3 regions of the Actinoplanes derwentensis genome follow, and region 2 is predicted to be linked to each of the others. Evidence: riboswitches for the same ligand, from Rfam matches in the RefSeq annotation. Region 2 holds a riboswitch; each other region holds the start of a gene.
The links. A riboswitch is a leader RNA that binds a small molecule or an ion and turns the genes downstream of it on or off. The one in region 2 is predicted to bind cobalamin.
Positions count from the first base shown of each region.

Region 1: linked by a shared signal. The riboswitch ahead of BLU81_RS10665 (CbtB domain-containing protein) and the one ahead of metE (5-methyltetrahydropteroyltriglutamate--homocysteine S-methyltransferase) in region 2 are both predicted to bind cobalamin.
Region 3: linked by a shared signal. The riboswitch ahead of BLU81_RS05860 (ribonucleoside-diphosphate reductase subunit alpha) and the one ahead of metE (5-methyltetrahydropteroyltriglutamate--homocysteine S-methyltransferase) in region 2 are both predicted to bind cobalamin.

Region 1 covers NZ_LT629758.1:2,292,842-2,299,017, reverse strand. Annotated here, with positions in the region: gene BLU81_RS10675 (GNAT family N-acetyltransferase) at 1-222, opposite strand, end outside; gene BLU81_RS10670 (CbtA family protein) at 300-1,070, opposite strand; gene BLU81_RS10665 (CbtB domain-containing protein) at 1,061-1,255, opposite strand; cobalamin riboswitch at 1,291-1,410, opposite strand; gene BLU81_RS51485 (S8 family serine peptidase) at 1,500-2,678, shown strand; gene BLU81_RS10655 (suppressor of fused domain protein) at 2,675-3,178, shown strand; gene BLU81_RS10650 (TIGR03086 family metal-binding protein) at 3,256-3,825, shown strand; gene BLU81_RS10645 (LLM class oxidoreductase) at 3,827-4,288, opposite strand; gene BLU81_RS10640 (Vgb family protein) at 4,580-5,443, opposite strand; gene BLU81_RS10635 (DUF6624 domain-containing protein) at 5,527-6,021, shown strand; gene BLU81_RS10630 (DoxX family protein) at 6,155-6,176, shown strand, end outside.
Region 2 covers NZ_LT629758.1:1,947,280-1,953,455, forward strand. Annotated here, with positions in the region: gene metE (5-methyltetrahydropteroyltriglutamate--homocysteine S-methyltransferase) at 1-2,198, opposite strand, end outside; cobalamin riboswitch at 2,297-2,519, opposite strand; gene BLU81_RS08945 (hypothetical protein) at 2,513-3,601, opposite strand; gene BLU81_RS08950 (S8 family serine peptidase) at 3,815-6,176, opposite strand, start outside.
Region 3 covers NZ_LT629758.1:1,326,257-1,332,432, forward strand. Annotated here, with positions in the region: gene BLU81_RS05845 (PepSY-associated TM helix domain-containing protein) at 1-835, shown strand, start outside; gene BLU81_RS05850 (enoyl-CoA hydratase/isomerase family protein) at 825-1,805, opposite strand; gene BLU81_RS05855 (formylglycine-generating enzyme family protein) at 1,820-2,578, opposite strand; cobalamin riboswitch at 2,889-3,116, shown strand; gene BLU81_RS05860 (ribonucleoside-diphosphate reductase subunit alpha) at 3,238-5,694, shown strand; gene BLU81_RS05865 (ribonucleotide-diphosphate reductase subunit beta) at 5,694-6,176, shown strand, end outside.

The DNA.
Region 1 (6,176 bases), 350 kb from region 2:
GGTGGGGGTGAGTTGTTTCAGGGCGCCGCAGCCGAGGAGGTGGTCGCCGTCGTGCAGGGTCCAGAGGGTGATGCCGGTGCGGCGCAGGCCGTCGAGGTCGAGGGCGTGTTTGCTCTCGGGTGGGCTGATGCCGCGCATTTCGTCGACGTGTTCCTGGAGCAGGGCGGCGATGGCGGGTCCGGTCAGGTCGTCGACGGTGATGGTGTGTTGTGGCGCGGTCATGGGCCTATTGGTATCAGGCACTGGTTGCATACAAAGACAGTGAGGGCGCTGCCCTCACTGTCTTCATACGTCGCCGGTCACGCGGTGGTGGCGGGCTCCGGGGTTGCGATGGGCTGCCCGGTGCGGGTGGCCAGCTGGTTGAGCAGTCCTGCGAAGGTCAGTCCGAGGGCGGTCCAGAGGATGGTCTGGGTGCCGAGTGACGAGATCCGGAAGTTCCACAGCAGCGTCGCCGGGAAGTCGTCGGGGACCTCGTTGAAGGTGGGCAGCATCAGATAGGCGATGGTGACCACGATCAGGAACGCAATGGTGCCGGCGGTAGCACGGCGCCATTGGTGGGTCTGGGTGCGGGCGGCGAGGACGGCGGCCCAGACGGCTACCAGGCCGAGGATGAGGACGGCGAGGTAGGCGATGGTGCGCTGGTCGATGGTGTCGGGGTCGCCGACGGCGGGTGGGTTGGGCGGGTATTTCAGGTAGGGCACGAGAACGATGCCGGTGAGGGCGGCTGCGGCGAGGCCGAGAGCGGCCTGGGTGTCGCTGCCGGTGCGCAGCCGGCGCCGCAGGACGGTGTAGGCGGTGGCGAGGATGCCGCCGAGGGCCGCGCCGTAGAGGGCGGTGGCCAGGAGCAGGCCGACGGTGCTCTGGACGTCGCGTTCGACGAGGGCTTCTTCGTCGGCCTCACCGGGGGCGAGTGCCGGGGCGTTGGCTTCTTCGATGGCGATGGCGGCGTTGATGTGGGGTTCGCCGGCGACGTAGGCGAAGGTCCCGGCGAACAGTCCCGCGATCAGGCCGGCGAGTAGGCCGCGGAGCAGGAGCTGGATGTAGGTGGGGACGGGGGTGGTCAATGGCACGGGACACCGAGCAGGTGGCGGCCGTCGTGCATGAGTTCGTGCAGGTACATACCGCTTTGGGAGATGCCGCCCTGGTCGAAGGCGACGAGGTAGGCCAGGAGCAGCATGATGCCGGTGAATCCCGCGGCGGTGGCGAGGAGCCGGGTGGAGACCGTGGGTACGGCGAGGGGTTGTGCCTTGGGCATGGAGTGGTTCCTCCTTCGGGATGACGCGTCCCGATCGATGGGGCCTGCGGCGCGTGAGCGTCCTGACTCGCCTGCCCGTGACGGGGTTCGGCTTACAGTGGCGCGACCGCACCGGAGTCTCACCGGTTTTCCTCACTCGCCGCAGAATTGGCTGGCTTCAACTTAACGGCCGGGGTGGTGGCGGCACAACTGGTGGCCGGTAGCATCCACGCCGGTCGTCGGGGGTGTACCGGGGGTGGGTTTCGTGCGGTTGCCGGTTGCGGTGGTGGTGGGTTTCGTCGCGGGTGTGGTGGTGCCTGTGGTGGGGCCGGCGAGTGCGGCGCAGTGTCTGGGTGCGGGGGTGACGTCGCCGGGTGTTCCGGCGGAGTTGAAGGCGTATGCGCCGGCCCGGTTGGCGGGTCTGGCCACGGGTGCCGGTGTCCGGGTGGCGGTGATCGATTCCGGGGTGGCGCGGAACCCGCAGTTGACCGGCCGGGTGCTGGGTGGACGGGATTTTCTGCATGGTGCGGCGGATGCGCGGCAGGACTGTCCGGGGCACGGGACGGCGGTGGCGGGGATCATCGCGGGGCTGCCGGAGGCTGATTCCGGGGTGCAGGGTTTGGCGCCGGGGGCGACGATCGTGCCGGCGCGGGTCAGTGAGGATTCGGATCTGGACGATGCGGGGCAGGGGTCGTCGAGTGCGGCTGCTTTTGCGCAGGCGATCCGGTGGTCGGTGACCACGGCCAGGGCGAAGGTGATCAACATTTCGCTGGTGATGCCGGGTCAGGATGCGGGTGTGCGGGCGGCGGTCGCGGAGGCGGTCGCTGCGGACGTGGTGGTGGTGGCCGCTGCCGGTAACGGTGGTGTCGATGGTGGGGTGGCGTACCCGGCGGGTTATCCGGGGGTGATCGGTGTGGGTGCGGTGGCCGCTGACGGGTCGCTGGCTCAGTTCTCGCAGCCGGGTGAGCATGTGGATGTGGCGGCGTTCGGTGACGCGGTGACGGTGTTGTCGCCGGTGTCGGGTCATCGGGTGGTGCAGGGGACGAGTTTCGCGGCGCCGTTCGTGGCGGCGACGGCGGCGTTGTTGCGGGAGCGGTTTCCCCGTGACAGTGCGGCGGAGATCACGGACCGGTTGTTGCGGTCGGTGGATCCGGCTCCGGGTGGGGCGCGCAGTGCCGGGTACGGGTTCGGGCTGCTGAATCCGTATCGGGCGCTGACGGAGGAGGCGGGTCCGAAGGTGGCGGCGGTGGTGGCGGTGTCGCCGGTGCCGTTGGCGCGCCGGGGTGGTCCGGAGTGGGATCGGGCGGGTTTGTTCGCTGCCGGTGGTGCGGGTCTGGCGTTGTTGGCGGGTGTGGTGGCGGCGGTGGTCGGCCGGGGGCGGCGGCGTGGGTGGCACCCCGCTACTTCTGGGGAGTCCACGACTCATGATCGAATGCCGGGATGATGTGGGAGGTTGTCACCGAGGCGTTGGGCCGGTTGTATCCGCGGGAGCAGCCGTGGCATGTGTCGTATGTGGCCGGTGAGCATGTGCTGGAGGCCGGTTCGGTGTATCCGGCGGACGGGCATTGGCATTATGTGACGTACGGGCTGGGCCGGCGTTGGGGTGTGGAGTTGACGTTCCGGCTGGTGCGCGGGGCGGAGACGGATCCGCCGCAGTGGCCGTTCGTGACGCTGGAGCACATGGCGGGTTATGCGAACAGTCTGGCGGAGCCGCTGGAGGAGGGTCAGTGGGTGGATCTGGTGGGGCCGATCACGGGTTTCCCGTTCTCCGGTGGCCCGGATACCGGGTTGACGGTGCTGATTCTGACGGCGGATCCGGAGTTGGGTGATCGTTTTCTGCAGTTGGTCGGGGTGACCGAGGCGGAGGCGAACGGGGAGTCGGAGATCGCTGACGACCGGTTGATGGTGACTGATCCGGGCCGGGCCCGGCCGGTTCAGGAGTAGCCGATCGCGGGTGGCGTCACCCGGCCGGGTGCCTGGTTCACCTGGCCGGGATGTGTCGGGGTTTCTAGGCTGGGTCCATGTCTACTGAGATCAGTGATCTGCTCGGCAAGGCGGTTCCGGTGGTGACCGCGCTGGTGGCGCGGGTGCGTGACGAGCAGTTGCCGGCGGTGACGCCGTGTGCCGAGTTCACGGTGCGGGACCTGTTGTCGCATCTGTTCCAGGTGGTCCGCAACTTTCAGCTGGTGGCCGACCGTAAGGAGGTCGACTGGGGTGTGACCCCGGACAGCCTGGTGGGGGACTGGCGGGCGGACTTCGCGTCCGAGGCCCACCAGATGATCATTGCGTGGGCGGATCCGGCGGTCCTGGACGGGGTGTCGCCGGGGATGGGCCTGCCGCATCGCACTCTCGGGCTGATGATGGTGGTGGACTTGGTGGTGCACGGCTGGGACCTGTCCCGGGCCATCGGGCAGCCCTACCCTGTCGACGTGTCGCTGCTGCCGGCGGTGGCCGAGTTCCTGGACACGATGGGTGACATGGGCCGCAAGATGGGCGCGTTCGGCCCGGCGGTCCCGGTGCCGGCGGACGCCGACCGGCTCGCCCGGTTGATCGCGGGCACCGGCCGGGACCCGGCGTGGCAGCCGGCCTGACTTATCGCGACGGCAGTTCGAGATGTTCGCGCAGGGTGTTGCCGGTGTAGGCGGTGCGGTGGACGCCGCGGTCCTGCAACGCCGGCACCGGTTTGTCGACGACGTCCTCGATGGTGCCGGGCAGTAGCTGCGGCACGATGTTGAAATCGTCGACCGTGCCGGACCGCAGGTAGTGGGCCCATTCGGCGGCGACCTGCCCGGCCGTGCCGACGAACACGTTGCGCCGGGGCTGGACGTCCACGACGAGGTCCCGGATCGACAGCCCGCGGTCGCGCCATTGGGCGCTGCGCTCGAGTTTGCCGGTGCGGTGTTCGATGGACAGCGTGCCCCGGGACGGGTCGAGTTCGCCGTCGGCGGGTTCGATGTCGGGCAGCGGGCCGTCCGGGTCGTACCCGGACAGGTCCTTGCCCCAGTGCTGTTCCAGGAACGCGATCGCCCGGGGTCCGGTGATCTGCTCCCGCACGATCCAGTGGGCCTTGTCCCGGTCGTGGGCAGGTCCGCGCCGGTGACAGCGTGCAGGAGCACCCCCGTCCACCACTCCCGCCAGTCGGCCGGTGACGCCGGGGGGTGTCCGCGCCGCCTCCGCCCGGCGCCCGCGCGACGGCCGGTACCGGCCGCCCACCTCGCGGGGTGGCCACGGGGCTTTACGGAGGCGTACCAGAAATGGGGTTTCGGTGTCGGTGAGACAAACCGCAAGATCAACGGCGGTTTTGGGTACGGGGAAGGTGGTGCGTTTCGGGCGCGGTGTGCTGCTTCAGGGGGTGATCCGGGCCAGGGCGCCGGACTCCAGGGCCGCCCACAGTGCCCCGTCCGGGCCTGCCGTGATGCCGTGCGGTTCCGACCCCGGGGCCGGTAGGTCCTGGCCGGTGATCACGCCGTCGGTGGTGATCGAACCGATCCGGTTGCCGGCCCACTCGGTGAACCACAGCCGCCCGTCGGGGCCGGCGGTGACGGCGTGCGGGCGGGCGCCGCGGTCCGGCAGGGGGAACTCGGTGATCTGCCCGTGCGGGGTGATCCGGCCGATCTGCCCGGCGAGGAACTCGGTGAACCACAGGGCCCCGTCCGGGCCGGCCGTGATGCCGACCGGGCCGGCCTGTGCGGTCGGTAGTGCGAACACGCTGACCGTCCGGTCGGCGCCGATCCGGCCGATCGCGTTCGCCTGATTCAGGGTGAACCACAGTGAGCCGTCCGCGGCCGCCGCGATCGCCGACGGGTACATGCCCGCCCGGGGCAGGGCGACCTCGCTGAGGTGGCCCGCCGTGGTGATCCGCCCGATCCGGTCGGTCGCGGTCGCGGTGAACCACAACGCCCCGTCGGCGCCGGCCGCGATCCCGAACGGCGCGCGGCCCGGCACGGCGAACCCGGTGACCGCGCCGCTGGTGGTGATCCGCCCGATCCGGTGGCCCTGGAACTCGGTGAACCACAGAGCCCCGTCCGGGCCAGCGGTGATCACGGTCGGTCCGCCACCGGGATCCAGTGGGAAGAACGCGGGCTGCCCGCCGGGGACCAGCCGTCCGATGCGCCCGCTGTGCACGAGCGTGAACCACAGCGCGCCGTCGAGGCCGGTCGTGATCGCGTACGGACCGCCGTCGCCCACCGGATACTCGCTGATCGGCATAGTCCAATTATTGTTGATAGATACTCTTCGATCTTTATTCAGGGGTTACCGAAAGCATCCGGGCCGCCGCCTACCGTGACGTCATGCTCAACGAAGCGCTCGCCCGCGAACTGACCGACCTGACCGACGAGGACCTCCGCCTGCAACCCGGCGCCCTCGGTGACGACCCCGCCGCCCAGTTGGCACACCGGCGGGTGACCGTCCGCAACGCCGATCGCCTCACCGTGATCCTCGACGAACACGGCTGGCCCACCCCCGCCCTCGTCGGTCCCGAAGGTGCCCGCCGAGCCTGGCTGATCGCCCAGCACGCCGACCGCCAGCTGGACGTCCAGCGCCGCGCCCTGGCCCTGATGACCGCGGCCGGCGCCGACCCCACGCAGGTGGCGATGCTGCACGACCGGGTCCGGGTCAACGAGGGGCACCCGCAGACGTACGGCACCCAGATCGCCGGCGTCGCCGACGGCGCTCCCGCCCCGTGGCCGTGCGACGATCCGGCCGGCATGGAGCAGCGGCGCGCCGCGGTGGGCCTGGCCCCGTATGCCGAATACGTCGCCCGGCACGCACCGCCGGCACTCTAGGGGTTCGTGCTCCATGGCCGCTCTTAGAATAAATTTATGTTCGTCTATGAATGTGGCAACATCCACGAACTAACGTCGCAGGGCAGTTGGACCACTTTCGGCCATTTCGGCTTTTTCGGCTAAGGAGAGTCTATTGTCCTCCCCACGCATCGCCC
Region 2 (6,176 bases):
CGCAGGGACGCCTCGGTCTCCTCGTACCCGCGGGTCTTCAAGCCGCAGTCCGGGTTCACCCACAGGCGGCGCGCCGGAACCGCCTCGGCCGCGAGCCGCAACGACGCGACGACCTCCTGCTGGGACGGCACGCGCGGCGAGTGGATGTCCCACACGCCTGGGCCGACGCCGCGGCGGTAGCCGATGGTGGCCAGGTCGTCGAGCACCTCCATCTTGGAACGGGACGCCTCGATGCTCGTCACGTCCGCGTCGAGGGCGTCGATCGCGCCGATCACCTCGCCGAACTCGGAATAGCACAGGTGGGTGTGGATCTGGGTGGCGTCGGTGACACCGCTGGTGGCCAGGCGGAACGCGCCGACCGCCCAGTCCAGGTAGGCCTTCTGGTCGGCGCGGCGCAGCGGCAGGGTCTCCCGCAGGGCCGGTTCGTCGACCTGGATCACCGTGATCCCGGCGGCCTCCAAGTCCACCGTCTCGTCACGCAGAGCCAGCGCGACCTGGTCGGCGGTGTCCGGCAGCGGCTGGTCGGTGCGGACGAACGACCAGGCCAAAATGGTGACCGGGCCGGTGAGCATGCCCTTGACCGGCTTCGCCGTCAGCGACTGGGCGTACGTGGACCAGGCCACCGTCATCGGGGCCTTGCGGGACACGTCACCGTGGATGACCGGCGGGCGCACGCAGCGGGAACCGTACGACTGGACCCAGCCGTGGTCGGTGGCGGCGAAGCCGTCGAGTTGTTCGCCGAAGTACTGCACCATGTCGTTGCGTTCCGGTTCGCCGTGCACCAGCACGTCCAGGCCCAACTCCTCCTGCAGCCGGATCACCCGCTCGACCTCGGCTCGCATCAGCGCGGCGTAGGTGGAGTCGTCGATGGTTCCGGTCCGCAGGTCGGCGCGGGCCCGCCGCAGTGCCGCGGTCTGCGGGAACGAACCGATCGTGGTCGTCGGCAGTTCCGGCAGATTCAGGCGCGCCTGCTGCGCGTCGGCGCGGTCCGGGTAGGCGCCGCGCTCCCGGTCGGCGGGGGTCAGCGCGGCGAGGCGGGCGCGCACGTCACCGTTGTGCCAGGCTTCCGGAGCAGACTGCGGCGGTACGGGAACATGAGCCGTGCCATCGCGCAGCGCTTTGCCGAGCAGCACCACCTCGTCGACCTTCTGCCGGGCGAACGCCAGCCGTTCGAACAGCTCCGGGGCGAGCCGCGTCTCCACCGACAGGTCGACTGGCACGTGCAACAGCGAACACGACGTGGACACGGCGACGTGATCGGCTAGCGCGGTGACGGTGGCGCCGACGGTGATGGCGGCACGCAGATCGGTACGCCAGATGTTGTGCCCGTCGACCAGCCCCGCCACGATCGTCCGGCCACCCAGCGGGCCGGCCGCGGCGAGACGGCGCACGTTGCCCGGGCCGGCGACCAGGTCCAGACCGATCGCCTCGACCGGGGTGTCCAACAGGGCCGGTAGCGCGTCGCCGATCTCGACGAAGTAGGTGGCCACCAGGATCCGCGGCCGTTTCGCCAGCTCACCGAGGCGGGTGTAGGCGCGGCGCAGCCCGTCGATCTCGGCCGGGGTGCGGTCGGCGACGTAGGCCGGTTCGTCGAGCTGCACCCATTCGACGCCCGCGTCGGCGAGCACGTTCAGGATGGTGGCGTACACCTCGACCAGTTCGTCGAGCCTGGCGAACGGGTCGGCACCCTTCGCCAGCAGCAGGAACGTCGCCGGGCCCACGAGCACCGGACGGGTCGTGATGCCCAGGCGCTGCGCTTCCTCGTACTCGGCAAGCGGCTTGGTGGGGTTGGGGGTGAAGGTCGTCTCACCGTCGATCTCGGGAACCAGATAGTGGTAGTTGGTGGCGAACCACTTTGTCAGTTCCAGAGCCGGTTCGGCGTCGACACCGCGCGCCATCGCGAAATAGGTGTCCAAGGCGGACAGGCCCAGCCGGGTGAACCGGGCCGGAACCGCGCCGACCGCGACGGCGGTGTCCAGGACGTGGTCGTAGTAGGAGAACGTGTTCGACGGGATGCCGTCCAGGCGGGCGTTGCGCAACTGCTGCCACACCTCGGCGCGCAGTTCGGCGGCGGTGTCCGCCAGTGCGGCGGCGCCGATGCGGCCCGCCCAATACGACTCGACGGCCTTCTTCAGCTCACGGTTGGCACCGATACGCGGATAGCCGAGCACCGTGCTCTGACCGAAAGTGCTGCTCACGGATGGGTCCTCTTCCCTCGAAGTGGCCGACGGGCACACCGAGAAGGAAGGGTTCTCACCCCTGGTCCTCCCGAGAGACCGCCGGCGGCGCACACCGTCCGGCGTACGCGGTGCTGGCAGGTCTTCGGACTCGCGGGCACGGCTTCGCTTGACGCGGAGCCACCTACTGGCCGTCGCTTCCCAGACCGCGTGCGCGGCCCAGTGCTTGATGACGGCGGTCGTTCCCACTCACCGCTGCGGGGCAGTCCCGGTATCGCACCGGGTTCCCTCTTACGACACCCCGTCTGGCGGACAGGGCGAACCAACACCACCGGTCAGGTTACCGCGCCCGGAATCGTCGGCACGACATCGATGAAGCTGCAGTAGTGGTAGTAGGGATGGCCCCGTTCGTAGAGGGCACGGAGCCACGGCTGTCTGACCTCGGGCAGCCGGGCCAGAACTCTGAGAAAGGTCGGGCTGTCCGGTAGGAGCCGTTGACCGGGGATCTGGGCCGGCAGTGCCTCGGGCAGAATCGGGACTGACCGTCCGACCGGTTTCGGGTCGCGGTGGAACGCGAGATTGTGCCAGGCGTCCCAGGCCAGCGGGACCGGTTTCACCGGCGCGTTCACCGGCCAGCGGTCGCCGGTCTGTGGATGTACCGGGACGAGGGCGAGGTCACCGACGGCGGCCGGAAGGCCGGGGCCGGCCAGGACCAAGGTGCGCTCCGGCCGGGCGCCGGCCGGCCCGATGAGACGGTCGAGGACGGGCCGGAAGATCACGGCGACCCGCTGATCCGCGATCAGGATCGGGTCGCCGTCCGAGGCGGCCAGCAGATGCGCCAGTGCCGAGGCCACGGCGGGCTCCCACACCGGGTGCCAGAAGCCGTTCGGTTCGGTCGGCGCAATGCCGGGCCGCTCATCGATCAGTTCCGTCCAGCCGAGCACCGGGTAGGGGCCGGGTCCGTCGTCGACGGCTCGGGTCGTCCGAGGGTCCAGCCACACCTCCTGCCGTCTTCCGCAGTCGTCGATCCGGAGAGCCACCGGGGTGCCGCAGGTGACGCAGACCATGTTGGGTTCGCTGCCGTCCAGGCCGCAGCACCCGTATTCGCTCAGCAGGGCCGGGTCGATGACGGCGCCGCGGACATCACCCGGAGCCAGCAGCACCCAGTCGGCCGGCCCGTCGGAGACATTGAACCTCGGCGCGTACCAGCCGAGCATCTCGGCCTCACCGGCTTCGAGTTCGGCCCACCGTCGCTGCGGCGAACCGAAGGGCAGCGGATCCACCGCGAAGGTGCCAGGCTCCAGAGGCGGGTCGATCGAACCCGGCCCGTTGTGGTACTTCTGACGCGCGTGAACCGGAAGCGCCACCCTCGACACCGGAACCGTCAGAGCCGATCCGCAGGTCCGGCAGCCGAGAACCGTCAATGTCATCCCCTGTGTGTCGACCGAGGGCCAATCTAGATCACCGTCGAGCCCGGTCTCTTCCCGCGGTTCGAGTCATCCGCGGGCCTCCTGTTCGAACGTATCGACCGCGACGTGGAGTACACCCTCCAGGTTCTGAAGGCTCTTGTCTCTCCGGCAGTGATCAGGCCTCCCCGACGACTTCGTCGGGGAGGCCTGATCACTGGGTGGGTCGGGTCAGAGGCGGGGGTCCTCCTGGATCTTCAGGGCGTTGAGGATCGGGTCGGCCTCGTCCTTCTCGCGGGTGAACACGATTGTCAGGTCGCCGGCGGTGTGTTTGACGGTCACCTTGTTCGTGTCTGCGGTCAGGGTGCCGACCTTCGCCTGCACGTCGTGGTCGTAGAGCACGACCTTGCCGTCGGCCAGCACGTCGAAGGCTCGCTTGCCGGGCTTGAGCTTCTCGAACTCGGCGAAGTCGAGGTCGATCCGGTAGGTCCCGGCCGGGGCGTTCTTGAACACGTAGCTGAACGTCTCGCCGGTCCGCTGGGTGCGGAACAACGCGTCGTCCTCGGTACCGGCGATGGCGGCCTTGGTGGTGCGCGCTTTGCCGCCCACGTAGCCCCAGGAGCGCGAGCCGAGCGCCTGGTCAGGCGACCAGACGACGCCGCCGGTGCCGACGTGTCCAGGGCCGCCGGCGTCGACGTTCTTGCCGTAGGCCGACGTCGCCAGGCGGACCGGCTTGAGCTGGGTCTCGCCCTTGCCGGCGTTCGACGCCACGAGCAGCTCCCCGGACAGTACGCCGGGTTTGATGCCGGTGTTGTCGGCCGTCACCGTGACCGTGGTGGACGTGCCAGCCGGGAGGCTGACCGGGCCGGTCGCGGCCGTGCCTGTGAGGGTCAGCCACGGAAGGTCGGTGGTCTCGCTGATCCGCACCTCTAGCGGGGCGGAGCCGCTGTTGGTGACGGTCACCTCGGCCGTCGCCTTGCGGCCCGCGTCGAGGAGCCAGTCGAGGTTCCCGCTGGTGACGGTGGCGATGCCGGTGGTCAGTGCCGTGTTCCGCACCTCGGCCTGATCCTTCTCGGCGATGGTCACCGCGTGGCCGGTGGTGACGTAGTTCGGTGCCGAGACCTGCACGGTGTTCTCGCCGACCAGCGCCTGGGCCTTCCACCGGCCCTTCACGTCGGTCGTGATGACCCGCTCGCCGAGCGTGACGATCGCGCCCACGATCGGCTTGCCGTCGTTGCGGTCGGTGACCGTTCCTTCGACCGTGCCCGCTGCGGGAAGGCTGTACTCCAGCCCCAGGCCGGTTTTCAGGACGGTCTGGTTGAACGAGTGCTGGATCGCGGGGTTGCGGTTCAGGCTCTCCACCCCGACCGTCGCCGATGAACCCTGGGTCAGCGGGTTGTCGCCGCCGACGCCGTCGCCGTAGCCGATCTGGATCCGGCCGTCGGCGATCAAGGTGACCGAGAAGCTGACCCGAGCGGTCCGGTCACTGTAGAAGGCGACATCGCGCCACTCGACCACCTGAGCGGCCACCCCGTCCACCTCGGTGGTGCCGAAGTAGATGCCCGCCTCGTCGTCGACGACGAGGTCGTCCCAGAACGGGTAGATCGCGTCGATCGGGTACGAGGACGGAAGCGCCGTGTTGCTCCCCAACGTGTAGGCGCGGTCGAAGGTCAGCGTGCCGTTCGTCGTCACGCACACGCCGTCCCAGGCGCCGTCGTAGAACGGCTGCAGGTATCCGGCGTCGAACCACAGCGGGCCACAGAGGTCGTCGCCGTGCCAGCCGGACTCCTGTGTGCCCTGGCGGTAGAGCCCGTCGGTCACCTTCATCGTGTACGAGCGACCGGCGGGCGCCACCGGCACGGGACCGGGGTCCGGCTGCTCGGGCTGGGGTTCCGGCTCCGCCACGTCAGCGCGCGGGTCCAGGGTCACCCGCAGCGCGGCGATGGTCGGGGGCTTCAGGCCCTTCGAACCTCGCAGCTCCACGGTCAGCGGGCCGCCCTCGTGCTGCACGACAGCCTTACGCCAGTCGGCGGTGTTCGGGCCCACGGCGGCGGCCGGATCGTACGCGTAGTCGGTCAGCGCTCCGTCCACGAGCACGTCGAACACCCGCTTGCCCTTGGTCACCTTGTCGATCTCGGCGAACCCGAAGTCGATCGTGTAGGTGCCCTTGGGCGCGTCCGGGAAGCGGTAGAACAGCTGCTTGTCCGTCGTGGTGCGCTGTGACTGGAACAGGGTGTCGTCCGTCGTACCGGCAATCGGGCTCTTCGTGGTGTTGACCTTGGTTTTGCCCTGGTAGGCCTGATCGGCGGACCAGGTGTAGCCGGAGCCGTCGGTGAACTTCGCGCCGCCGGCGTTGACGCCTACCTGGTACTTCGTGGTCGTGAGCGTCACCGGGACGTAGGTCTTGGACTGCCGGCCGGAGTCGGACCGGACCACGATGTTCGCGCCCTGGACTCCGGGCTTGACGCCGTTGGAGGTGATCGAGACCTTGACGGTCGTGGTCTGGCCGGGGGCGAGGGTACCGCCGGTCGCGGAGAGCGACAGCCACGGCAGGTCGGTGAGCAGGTCGTCCTCGACGTCGACGAGCACGACG
Region 3 (6,176 bases), 620 kb from region 2:
CACCCGGACCTGGCACGGACTGCTCGGGCTGTGGATGGCCGCCGGTTTCCTGGCACTCTCCGCGACCGGCCTGACCTGGTCCACCTTCGCCGGGGAGAACGTCACCCAACTCCGCGAACAACTCGACTGGTCGACACCCTCGGTGAGCACCACCGTCGTCGCCGCGCCGGTCGTCACCGGCGGTGAGCACTCCTCGCACGGCGGCGGGACACCTGCCGACACCGGGACCGTCGACGTCACCACGATCGACGCGGTGTGGGCCGCCGCCCATGCCGCCGAGGTGGACTCGGACCAGGTGGAGATCGGCCTGCCCAAGGGCGAGGGCCGCACCTGGACGGTGACCGAGGTGCACCGGGCCTACCCGACGTCGGTCGACGTGGCCGCCGTCGACCCGGTGACGTTGCAGGTCACCGACGTGGTGCGGTTCGCCGACTACCCGTTCATGGCCAAGATGGCCCGCTGGGGCGTCGACCTGCACATGGGCACGATGTTCGGCCTGGTCAACCAGATCGCCCTCACGGTGCTGGCTCTCGGCCTGGCCGCGATGATCGTTCTCGGTTACCGGATGTGGTGGCAGCGCCGTCCGGTGCGGGGCTCCCGGAGTCTGTTCGGCGGTCCGGCGCCCGCGCGCGGGGCCTGGCTGAAACTGCCCGCCTGGCTGATCGTCGTGGGCGTCCCGCTGGTTTTCGCGGTCTCCTGGTTCCTTCCGCTGTTCGGCATCCCGCTGCTGGTGTTCCTGCTGGTGGACATCGCGATCGGCGCTTTCACCCGACCCGTGCCACCGGTTCCGGTCTCCGCGGAGTCCGCCCGTTCAGAACCGGTCACTACGGCCTGAACAGGCTCTCCATCAGCCCCGGTGGCACCTGCGACCATCGGGGCCGGCGGTCCTTGTCGATGATCTGCGCCCGGATTCCCTCGGCCAGATCCGGCAGCCGCAACAGCGCTGCCGACAGCCGGTACTCCTGATCGAGTGCCGCCCGCAGATCCGGCAACCCGGCCGCCGTTCGCAGTGAACGCAACGTGACGGCCAGGGATGTCGGTGACTTGCCGTCGATCTGTTTCGCCGCAGCCCGGGCGGCCTCGACCGGATGCGCGGCGAGCCGTTCGCGGATCACCGCGAGATCGTCACCGGCATAACATTCGTCGATCCATTCCCGGGCCTCGCCGAGTTCCCCCACGGGCCGGTCACCGGGTGTCACCGCGACCCCTTCTTTCCAATCCGCGATCAGGTACGGGAGACGCTCGGAGCGGACGAGACAGTCGGCCAGCCCCACCGTGATCGCGTCGCCCGCCCCGATCGTCGTGCCGGTCAGCGCCAGATGGGTGCCCAGCTCACCCGGCGCCCGCGACAGCAGCCACGAGCCGCCCACGTCCGGGTGGAAACCGATACCCACCTCGGGCATGGCCAGCCGGGACCGTTCGGTGACGATCCGCAGTGACGCGTGGGCGGACACCCCGATCCCGCCGCCCATCACCAGCCCGTCCATCCAGGCGACGATCGGTTTCGGATATCCGGCGATGGCGGCGTTGAGGTCGTACTCCCGGGCCCAGAACTCCAGCGACCCGGTGCCCCCGGAAACCGCGTCCGCGTGCATGGCCCGCAGATCCCCACCGGCGCAGAGACCACGCTCCCCGGCCCCGGTGATCAGCACCGTCCGCACCCGGTCGTCGGACTCCCATTCCCGCAGCACGTCAGCGACGAGTCCGACCATCTCGGCGGTCAGTGCGTTGATGGCTTCCGGCCGGTTCAGGATCACCTGGCCGAGCTGACCTTCCACGATCGTGAGCACGGGCGACGTACACAAATGATGTCCTTCGGTCATTTCTGGGGCGGGACCGGCGCGACCGGGCGGATCGCGGTGAACTGGTGATGTTCGTAGCGGGTGGCGGCGAGCAGCAGCAACCATTCGTCGCAGCCCTGCCACGGGTGGATGTCGGCGGCACCGCCGCGCACCACCCGGGGACCGTCACCGGTGCGGGGCCGGGCATCGTCCGGGGCGCCCGTGAAGCCAGGGATCCACACGTCGGCGCAGATCTCGTTCGCTGAGCCCATGGCGGCCAGTCCGAACGCGTTCTCGGCGTCGGCTGTCCGCAACTCATCCCTGAAATCGTGGAGCACTTGCTCCTCGCCGGGCTTGCCGTCGCCACGGAAGGTCAGAGTGGTGGTGCCGCCCCGGGCCGCGTACTCCCACTCGGCCTCGCTGGGCAGCCGGAACGGCAGTTCAGCAAGTAGGTCATCCAGGTCGTCCTCGAGCCGGGCCGTGCCGGATTCCGCGTCGGTGTAGTCGTCCTCATATTCGGGCAGCCAGTGCCGAACCTGAGCGACCGTCAACGGGTGCCGGGCGATCAGGAACGGCGCGACGTGCACGTCACGGACCGGCTGGGCCTCTGCGGCGCCGGCGAAGAACGACGTGAGGTCGTCCTCGGCGCCGCCACTGCGCTCGATCGCGCGTACCGCCGCCAGTTCGTTCTCGGACAAGCCCATCCGGAACGTCCCGCCCGGCACCTCCCGGAAGACGACGCCGGAGGGGGTGTGCCGCCAGGCCGGCCGGTCGGCCACGATCTCCTCGGTCCACATGGCGCCGAACGTTAGCAGCGCTTGACCCGCGACCGGAGAATGGCTTGGTCAGCGAATCGCCGATGCCGGGGGAGGCGCGGGGTGGAACAGCGCGGCCGGGGCCGGTGTCCGGTCTGTGGACGGATCGCCGGAATCACCGCCGAGGGGCGGGTCGCGCGGCATGACGGCACGATCCGGGCCTATGCCCCGCCTCAGGAGTGTCCGGGTGGTGGACGGCTGCCGCAGGATGATCCACCCGACTAGTTGATCTCTGTCGGGTGACGTGTTGAACACACCATGTTGGGTTATGACTTTCTGGCCTGACCTAGATATGGTGTTCCACGCAGCTGGTTCGGCCGGGCCCTCACGGGTCCGTCCGAGGCAACAGGGAACCCGGTGCAAGGCCGGGACTGCCCCGCAGCGGTGAGTGGGAACGACAACCGTCAGGTAAGCACTGGGCCCGTCCCGGGCCTGGGAAGCGACGGTCGGTAGGTGGCTCTGGCGACAAGCCGGAGCCGTGCCCACGAGTCCGAAGACCTGCCAGCGTGCCGTGCATCGCGGTGATGTGCGGCGGTTGAAGGCCGCGTGGGACGGCTGACGCCGAGCGTCCGCGTGGCCGTGTGCCCGTGGACGGCTGGTGTCTGTCCTCCACGCGTCGGGCTCGCGAGGGAGGAGTGGGCATGACGCTCACCACCAAGGTCACCAGTGTGCCGGAGCAGCGGCGGCATGTGATGCAGGTGCGTAAGAGAAACGGCGATCTGGAGCCGGTCGACGTCAACAAGATCGTCAAAGCGGTCGAGTTGTGGGTCGCCGATCTGGACGAGGTCGACCCGCTGCGGGTGGCGACCAAGACGATCAGTGGCCTGTACGACGGCGCGACCACCGCTGAGCTGGACAAGCTGTCGATCCAGACGGCTGCCGAGCTGATCGGTGAGGAGCCGCAGTACTCGAAGCTGGCGGCCCGGCTGCTGGCGGCGTACGTCGACAAGGAGGTCCGCCTCCAGGGCGTCGCGAGCTTCAGCCAGTCGATCCGGTACGCCCACTCCGAAGGCCTGATCGGCGACGAGACCGCCGCGTTCGTGGCCGCGAACGCCCGCAAGCTCGACGACGCCATCGACCCGGCCGGTGACCTGCGCTTCGAATATTTCGGGCTGCGCACCGTCGCGGACCGTTACCTGCTGCGCCACCCGACCGAGCGTCTGGTCGTGGAGACCCCGCAGTACTGGCTGCTGCGGGTCGCCTGTGGCCTGTCCAAGGACGCCCGTGAGGCGATCGGCTTCTACCGGCTGATGTCGTCGCTGGCGTACCTGCCCAGCTCACCGACCCTGTTCAACTCGGGCACCCGGCACACCCAGATGTCGTCGTGTTTCCTGGTCGACTCGCCGAAGGACGAGCTGGACTCGATCTACGAGCGGTACCACCAGGTCGCGAAGCTGTCGAAGTTCTCCGGCGGCATCGGTATCGCCTGGTCGCGGGTCCGCGGCCGGGGCGCGCTGATCCGGGGCACCAACGGCAAGTCCAACGGCATCGTCCCGTTCCTGAAGACCCTCGACGCCGGGGTGGCGGCGGTCAACCAGGGCGGCCGGCGCAAGGGCGCGGCCTGCGTGTACCTGGAGCCGTGGCACCCGGACATCGAGGAGTTCCTGGAACTGCGCGACAACACCGGTGAGGAGTCGCGCCGCACCCACAACCTGAACCTGGCGAACTGGATCCCGGACGAGTTCATGCGCCGCGTCGAGGCCGACGGCGACTGGTCGCTGATCGACCCGTCCGAGGCCCCGGAGTTGCCCGACCTGTTCGGGGAGGCGTTCGACGACGCTTACCGGGCCGCGGAGAAGAAAGCGGTCAAGACCGTCAAGGCCCGCGACTTGTACGGCCGGATGATGCGCACGCTGGCACAGACCGGCAACGGCTGGATGACGTTCAAGGACCGCTCGAACGCGCTGTCGAACCAGACCGGCGAGCCCGGCAACACCATCCACCTGTCGAACCTTTGCACCGAGATCCTCGAGGTCAACAACGACGACGAGACCGCCGTCTGCAACCTCGGCTCGGTCAACCTGGGCGCACACGTCACCGCTGACGGTGTCGACTGGGAGAAGCTGCGCGAGACGGTGCGCACGGCCGTGGTCTACCTGGACCGGGTCATCGACATCAACTACTACCCGTCCGACCAGGCCGCCGCGTCGAACCCGCGCTGGCGTCCGGTCGGCCTCGGGCTGATGGGTCTGCAGGACGCGTTCTTCACGCTGCGGCTCCCGTTCGATTCGGCCGAGGCCCGCGAGCTCTCCACCCGCGTACAGGAAGAGATCTTCCTTACCGCTCTTGAGGTCTCGGTCGATCTGGCGACGAAGTTCGGCCCGCACCCGGCCTACTCCGAGACGCGTGCCGCCAAGGGTGACCTGCACCACGAGCTGTGGGGTGCCGACCCGGCGCAGGCTTCGCGCTGGGCCGAGGTGAAGGAGCGGATCGCCGAGCACGGGCTGCGTAACTCGCTGCTGATCGCGATCGCGCCGACCGCCACCATCGCGTCGATCGCCGGTGCCTACGAGTGCATCGAGCCGCAGGTGTCCAACCTGTTCAAGCGCGAGACGATGTCCGGTGAGTTCCTGCAGATCAACACCTATCTGGTACGCGAACTCAAGTCCCGCGGCCTGTGGACCGCGCCGATCCGTGAGGCGATCAAACGGGCCGAGGGTTCCGTGCAGGGCATCAACGAGCTGCCCGCCGAGGTGCGCGAACTGTTCCGGACCGCGTGGGAACTGCCGCAGAAGGCGCTGATCGAGCTGGCGGCGGCACGTGCCCCGTACATCGACCAGTCGCAGTCGCTGAACCTGTTCATGGCCGCGCCGACCATCAACAAGGTCTCGTCGATGTACCTGTACGCGTGGAAGGCCGGCCTGAAGACGTCGTACTACCTGCGCTCCCGCCCGGCCACCCGGATCCAGCAGGCCACCGTCACGGTCGCGCCCGTCACGGTCGCGCCCGTCACGGTCGCGCCCGCCGCGGTCGCACCGGTCGCGGCCGTGGTCCCCGCGCAGACCACCACCACACCGAGCGTGAACCTGCTCGGCAACCTCGGCGGCGAGCTCGCCGCTTCCCTTGAGAACCCCGACATCTGTGAGGCATGCCAGTAATGCTGCTCGACCCCGGTATGGACCTGACCCTGCGGCCGATGAAGTACCCGCACTTCTTCGACCGTTTCAAGGACGCCATCAAGAACACCTGGACGGTCGAGGAGGTCGACCTGCACTCCGACCTCGCCGACCTCGCCAAGCTGTCGCCCGCCGAACAGCACCTGGTGTCCCGGCTGGTCGCGTTCTTCGCCACCGGTGACACCATCGTGGCGAACAACCTGGTGCTCAACCTGTACCAGCACGTCAACTCGCCGGAAGGCCGGCTCTACCTGTCGCGGCAGCTGTTCGAGGAGGCCGTGCACGTTCAGTTCTATCTGAATCTGCTCGACACCTACGTGCCCGACGAGCAGGAGCGCAACGAGGCGTTCGCCGCGGTCGAGAACATCCCCTCGATCGCTCGTAAGGCCGAGTTCTGCTTCAAGTGGATCGACTCGGTCTTCGACCTGCGGGCGCTGGAGACCAAGGAGCACCGCCGGGCGTTC